DNA from 3 places in the Leisingera sp. ABD4_442 genome. Region 3 is predicted to be linked to each of the others. Evidence: riboswitches for the same ligand, from Rfam matches in the RefSeq annotation. Region 3 holds a riboswitch; each other region holds the start of a gene.
What was found. Region 3 has a riboswitch for cobalamin ahead of ACXAHG_RS12440 (DUF1636 family protein). Riboswitches for the same ligand answer to the same signal wherever they lie in the genome.
Positions count from the first base shown of each region.

Region 1: another riboswitch for cobalamin. It lies ahead of ACXAHG_RS08925 (ABC transporter substrate-binding protein); the one in region 3 lies ahead of ACXAHG_RS12440 (DUF1636 family protein).
Region 2: another riboswitch for cobalamin. It lies ahead of ACXAHG_RS10075 (DUF4198 domain-containing protein); the one in region 3 lies ahead of ACXAHG_RS12440 (DUF1636 family protein).

Region 1 covers NZ_JBSWYB010000008.1:74,015-76,274, reverse strand. Annotated here, with positions in the region: gene ACXAHG_RS08930 (N-acetyltransferase family protein) at 1-491, opposite strand, end outside; cobalamin riboswitch at 619-811, shown strand; gene ACXAHG_RS08925 (ABC transporter substrate-binding protein) at 952-1,962, shown strand; gene ACXAHG_RS08920 (FecCD family ABC transporter permease) at 1,959-2,260, shown strand, end outside.
Region 2 covers NZ_JBSWYB010000010.1:16,148-18,407, reverse strand. Annotated here, with positions in the region: gene ACXAHG_RS10080 (LysR family transcriptional regulator) at 1-535, shown strand, start outside; cobalamin riboswitch at 655-869, shown strand; gene ACXAHG_RS10075 (DUF4198 domain-containing protein) at 1,017-1,802, shown strand; gene cbiM (cobalt transporter CbiM) at 1,813-2,260, shown strand, end outside.
Region 3 covers NZ_JBSWYB010000014.1:178-2,437, reverse strand. Annotated here, with positions in the region: gene cobW (cobalamin biosynthesis protein CobW) at 1-867, opposite strand, end outside; gene ACXAHG_RS12440 (DUF1636 family protein) at 870-1,280, opposite strand; cobalamin riboswitch at 1,378-1,583, opposite strand; gene cobO (cob(I)yrinic acid a,c-diamide adenosyltransferase) at 1,635-2,260, shown strand, end outside.

The DNA.
Region 1 (2,260 bases), on a different contig from region 3:
GTGACTGTAACGCTGGGGATCAGGGTCCCGAAAACATCCAATTCCAGCGTGCCGGTCTCCTGGCCGTTCAGCCCTGCATAAAACGCCCGTGCCCGCTGATTGGATTGAAACACAGTCAGGGACAGGCTGCGCTGGTCCTTGGAAAGCAACTGTTGCACCGCGGCCCGGAACAGGCTGCTGCCAGCACCTGACCCCTGTGCCGCCGGAGAGACATGCAGATTGTCCAGATAGGGTTCCGGCCGGCACCAGACGGCGCAAAAACCAAGCAGCCCGGCGGGGTGTCCGGCGTGTTCCGCGATCAAGAGAATATCCCCCGGTTCCGGCCGGTAAGCCTGCCATTTGCGCAAAAGCTGGCTGCTAATCTCCCCGTGCAGCCGCGCCTGCGGGAAATCACCGGCATAGGCGGACTGCCAGCTCTCTGTATGCAAGGCAGCGATTTGCGGCAGGTCAGCTGCCGCAGCGGAACGGATATGGAGACGGGGCCGGGTCATACGGCTCACAGGATACCAATAAGATCGCATCACTCAATGGCCGGTAGACGCCACCGGGGGCGAAGATGTTTTGCCCGCAGGATTGTGGCAGGGACCGCAACTTTTTCTTGCCGCAACGGAAGCGATGCGCTACGGGCGATTTACCGGTCCCGAAAGGGCTAAGAGGGAATCCGCGGCGCCAACCGGCGCCAAACGGAACTGCCCCCGCAACTGTAGGCGGCGAGTGCTGCGCCATGATGTCACTGGACCTCAACGGCCCGGGAAGACGGCGCAGGCAATGACCCGCCAGTCAGGAGACCTGCCGGTGAAAACTGAAGCACACCGGACGGGGTTGTCCGGGGAGGTTGCCGGTAAGATGCGCCGCCGCTGGACGGTGACGCGATGGGGGGCTGACCTCCTGCCTTAGCGGTCAATACCCTTTCACCCGTTCTCCGGTCATTGACACATGGAGATCGAAATCATGTTTCTGCGTTCCGGCCTGATGGGCCTTTCTTTCGTTGCTGCTGCACAGGCTGCCGCCGCCAGCGAAAACTTTCCGCTGACCATTCAGAACTGCGGCGAGACCGTCACATTCGAGGCGCCGGTTGCCTCCTCCGTGACCGTCGGCCAGGCCGCCACCGAAGTGCTTTATGCGCTGGGCCTGGGCGAAAAGGTGCTGGGCACCTCGGTCTGGTTCAACGATGTGCTGCCCGAATATGCTGAGCTGAACGACAAGGTCGAACGCCTGGCAGACAACGACCCGAGCTTTGAAAGCGTGGTGGCCAAGCGCCCCGGTCTGGTCGCGGCACAGTATGAATGGCATGTCGGCCCCGAAGGTATCGTTGCCAAGCGCGAGCAGTTCCATGACCTCGGCATCCCGACCTATGTGATGCCCGCGGATTGCGTCGGCAAAGACAACACCACCGGCGGTGACGGCACGAGGACCCAGATGTTCACCACCGAGAGCCTTTACCAGGGCATCGAGGAACTGGCGGCGATCTTTGGCGAGGCTGAAAAGGGCGCAGAACTGGTTGCCGACTACAAGGCGCGCGAAGCCGCTGCTGTTGCCAAGGCGCAGGAGGTTGCACTGGACGGCGCCTCCGCCGTGTTTTGGTTCTCTTCGCCGGAAATGGAGAGCGATCCATTTGTGGCCGGCCAGAAGGGCGCGCCGGGCTACATGATGCAGCAGCTGGGCCTGAAGAACGTCATCGAAACGGACGAGGAATGGCCGACCGTTGGCTGGGAAACCATCGCCAAGGCGAACCCGACGGTGATCGTGATTGCCCGCATGGACCGCCGCCGCTTTGCCGCGGATGACTACGAGAAAAAGCTGGACTTCCTGCGCAATGACCCGGTCGCCAGCCAGATGGACGCGGTCAAGAACAACCGTATCGTGGTGATGGATGCCCAGGCCATGGATGCCACCATCCGCGCGATCCCGGCGCTGGAGGACCTGGCAGCTGAACTCAGCGCGATCGGCAACGGCGAATGAGCGCAGCCGCCGCACTAGCGTGGCAAAGCGTCCGGGGCGCTTGCCTGGCTTTGCCGGTGCTGGCTGCGGCGGTTCTGGCAGGCGCAATGATCGGCGAGACCGCGCTTGCGCCTGACCTTGTCCTGTCGGTTCTGGCCAACAAGCTGGCGGGTGCTGGGCTGCCGGTGGATCCGGTGGATCAGGGCATCATCTGGAGCTACCGGCTGCCGCGGGCGCTGGTGGCTGCGGCCTGCGGGGCAGCTCTGGCGGTGACGGGCGTGGTTCTGCAGGCGCTGCTGCGCAACGCGCTGGCAGACCC
Region 2 (2,260 bases), on a different contig from region 3:
TGAAGTCAGGATTGAAATTGTGGTTGCCTCCCCTGCCGACCTGACCCAGCAGCTGATCACCGGTGAACTGAATGTTGCCGTGGCGCCGTTTCGCAGCCAGGTGCCGGAGCTGGAGTATTCAGAACTGTGCTGTGAGGAGCACAAGCTTTACTGCGCGCAGAAGCATCCTTTGTTTGCTGTACCGGACAGTGAAATCAGTCTTGAAACCATCGGGCAGTATCCGTTGTGCCAGCGCTCTTATGACATGCTGGTTTCACCGAAACTTGGATCGCCGGAACCAACGGCGGTTGTGGCCAACATGGAGGCCATGGCGATGCTCATTGAAACCGGTCATTTTCTGGGGCCGCTGCCCACACATTTTGCCTGCAGGCGGGTTGCAGACGGCAGGTTTCGGGAAATCAGGAACAGCCAAATGCAATGGACCTCAACCTTTTATCTCGCAACGCGCCGTGTTCATGTGCTGAGACATGCCGTGGAGCTGTTCGCCCAAGACCTGCAGAACGCTTGCCTTGCTGAAAGCAAGCCGCAGGCATGAGGCAAGACGAAGCACGTCTGCTTGCCGGCTGCAAACTTACAGAAGGAGACAGTGCCTGCAGCGCCGGTGCGGTCAGGTGAACGTGTTACGATTCTCTTGACTCAGAAAATCCGTTTTGCCATTCAGCCAAAGTGACCGGTTCCGCGAGTGTTTCAATGCGCAGCGGAAGAAATAGGGAACACGGTGCGGCGTACCCAAAAGGGACCAAATCCGTGACTGCCCCCGCAACTGTGAGCGGTGAGTGACGCTGAACATGCCACTGGGAACTGTCCCGGGAAGGCCAGCCGAACCAGGACCCGCGAGTCAGGAGACCTGCCGGACGCGAGGAATGGGACTCTGCTTGCAGAGGCCCTCTCTTCTTTTTCAAACCGGACGCCGGGGTGCGCGTCTGGCCCGGGCGTTGTTTCGACAATTCCGTGCCGCTACTCCCCGTTGTTCATTCCTGATTGCAGGTGCGCCTGCGTCGTCGAATGAGGACGAAATGAAACTGAACTACCTGGCCGCTGCTCTGGCCGTTTCCCTGCCGGTTACCGCATCGGCGCATTTCCAGCTGAACTACACTGAACAAGCGCTGATCGAGAAGCCCGGCGATGTCCCGATGGGCCTGGTGTTCTGGCACCCGATGGCGAACGGCCATGCGATGGACATGGGCAAGCCGGAAGAGTTTTTCATGATCCACAAGGGTGAGAAGACCGACCTGACGGACCGCCTGGAGCTCGCCACCTTCAAGGGCGTTGAAAACGAAGCCTCGGCCTATAAGGCCTCGGTGCCGGTGAAACGCTCGGGCGACTATGTCGTGGTGACCGTGCCCGCGCCTTACTACGAGGAAAGCGAGGACATCTACATCCAGCAGATCGCCAAGGTCGTGCTGAACCGCAACACCCTGCCCACCGACTGGGACCAGCCGGTTGGCCTGGCCACCGAGATCCTGCCGCTGAACAAACCCTACAACGTCATCGTCGGCTCCACCTTCTCGGGTCAGGTTCTGGCCGACGGCAAGCCGGTTGCCGGTGCCGAGATCGAGATCGAATTCATGGCGGCTGAGCCGGATCTCGAGAAATTCTCCACCACCAGCCCGACCGTGGGCGAGATGCCGGGTGGTGCGATTGTTGCCATCGCCGACCAGAACGGCGTGTTCTCCTTCGGTATCCCGAAAGCGGGCTACTGGGGCTTTGCGGCTCTGGGCTCGGGCCCGGCGACCGAGCATGAGGGTAAGGAACTCAGCCAGGATGCTGTGCTGTGGATCCACGCTGAAGAGCTGAAGTGAGACTGACCCCATGCATATCGTAGACGGCGCACTGTCGAACCCGGTTGTGATCGGCGGCGCGGTTGCCGCCGTCGGCGGTATTGCCATGGGTCTGCGCAGCCTGCCGCTGGAGCGTATTCCGGCGGCGGGGGTGCTTTCGGCCAGTTTCTTTGTGGCCTCGCTGATCCATGTCCCGATCGGTCCCAGTTCGGTTCACCTGATCCTGAACGGGCTGGCCGGGCTGGTGCTGGGCTGGGCCGCCTTCCCGGCCCTATTTGTCGGCCTCTTGCTGCAGGCGGTGTTCTTTGGTTTTGGCGGGCTGACCGTCTTGGGCGTGAACGCTGTGAACATTGCCTTGCCAGCGGTTCTGGTCGGATTGATTTTCCGGCCGCTGCTGGCGCGCGGCTCGCCGCTGCAAGGGGCGGTCTGGGGCGGCATCGGCGGCGGGCTGGCGATTGCTCTGACGACGCTTGCCGTGG
Region 3 (2,260 bases):
GACATAGCCTTTGACGCGCAGGATATTGCGCTCGCGGGCGAGTTTCACGATGGCATTTTGCAGCGCTTCCGGATCGGAGACTTCGCCCATTTCGACAACGATGCTTTCAAAATCGTCATGCTCGTGGTCGTGATGGCCGTCGTGGTGGCTGGGGCGGGCGTCCAGATCGTCCTCGGCAGCCGCCTCGAGCCCTAGGATGATGCGCGGGTCGATGACGCCTTCGCTCATCGGCAGGATCGGCAGCTTGCGCGGCGCCTCGGCCTCGATCACGGCGCGGGCCTTCTCGACGCCTTCGTCGCCGGCCAGGTCGGCCTTGGACAGAAGCACGATGTCGGCGCAGGAGACCTGGTCTTCGAAGACTTCGCTGAGCGGAGTTTCGTGGTCCAGGCTCTCATCTGCTTCGCGCTGGGCGGCAACCGCGTCCAGATCGGGGGCGAACTGGCCTTTGGCAACGGCCTCTGCATCGGCCAGCGCAATCACGCCGTCAACGGTGATGCGCGAGCGGATCGCGGGCCAGTCAAACGCTTTCAGCAGCGGTTTGGGCAGGGCCAGGCCGGAGGTTTCGATCACGATGTGATCCGGCTTTTCCGGCAGGTCCATCAGCTGCTCGATGGTGGGGATGAAGTCATCGGCCACGGTGCAGCAGATGCAGCCGTTTGCCAGCTCCATGATGTTTTCGGCCGGGCAATTGTCATCGGCGCAGGATTTCAGGATGTCGCCGTCGACACCGGCGGTGCCGAACTCGTTCACCACAACCGCCAGGCGCTTGCCCTGCGGGTTCTGCATCAGGTGGCGGATCAGGGTGGTCTTGCCTGCACCGAGGAAGCCGGTGATGACGGTGACGGGGATCTTATTGAGGTCGCTCATGTTTACTCCTGGGAGAAGAACTTGGCCGGCGGGATGCGGGCAACGGATTGCTTGCGGAAGGTCTGCGGGCGCTCGCGCCAGGGCACGACGCCGTCAGCGGTGGCGGCATAGGCGGCTGCGCCTTCCAGGATCTCGGGGACATGCTGGTCTGGGTCCAGGTCGCCATAGACATAGGTCCAGCGTTCTTCGCCGCCGACCAGCGCAACAGCGCAGCCGCGTTTGCAGGAGGACAGGCATTCCACGCCCCGCAAACGGACGCCTTCGGGCATTCCGGCCTCTTCCAGCGCTGCGTGCAGGATGGCGCCGGGGCGTGCGGCCTCGGGATCGGCGCCCTCGCGGCGGCAGGTGAGGCAAACGGTCAGCGTGACCGGTCCCTGGGTGCTGGCAGTCTTGCCTGCCATATCGTCAGCCATCAGCGCGTCTCCTGTCGCGGCAGGGCGTGCGGGATGGCCAGAAAGGGGCAGTGTCGTGCCAGCCCCTCACCCGGTTGCAGAACACCCCGTCTGCCCGTTGATCTCGTCGTCGCTGGCAGGTCTCCCGGCTTGCGGATGCCAAGGCGTTCGCCTTGCCGGCCATCCTGCCTTCCCGGGATATCTCCCAGTGGCATGGCGGCCTCATCCGGTCACGGTCGCGGGGGCGGCTGTGCTTCAGCCTGAGCAGGCCTTCACATTCCCTCTTCGCCTGTTTTCACAGGAACCAGCGGAACCCCCTTGCGCTATGGCGGGCTTCTTTGTCAAGACATGGGGTCAAACAGCTGGAGAGCCCCTATGAGCGAAAAGTCTGAAACCGGCATTTCAGAAGAAGAAGCCGCCCGTCACGCCTCGAAGATGGCTAAGAAGAAGGCCGCGCGCGACCGGATGATGAAGACCAAGGAGGGCGAGAAGGGACTGATCATCGTCCACACCGGGCCGGGCAAAGGAAAATCCTCATCGGGCTTTGGCATGATCATGCGCTGCATTGCCCATGGGATGCCGTCTGCGGTGGTGCAGTTCATCAAGGGCGCCTGGCAGACCGGCGAACGCACTCTGATCGAGGAGAACTTCAGCGATCTCTGCCAGTTCTACGCGATGGGCGAGGGCTTTACCTGGGAGACCCAGGACAAGGCGCGTGATATCGCTGCCGCCCAGAAGGGCTGGGAGAAGGCCAAGGAGATGATCCTGGACGAGCGCAACACCATGGTGCTGCTGGATGAGATCAACATCGCGCTGCGCTATGAATATCTGGACCTTGAGGAGGTGCTGGAGTTCCTGGTGGAGCAGAAACCGCCGATGACCCATGTGGTGCTGACGGGGCGCAACGCCAAGGAGGAGCTGATCGAGATCGCCGATCTGGTGACCGAGATGGGCCAGATCAAACACCCGTTCCGCGCCGGGGTGAAGGCGCAGAAGGGCGT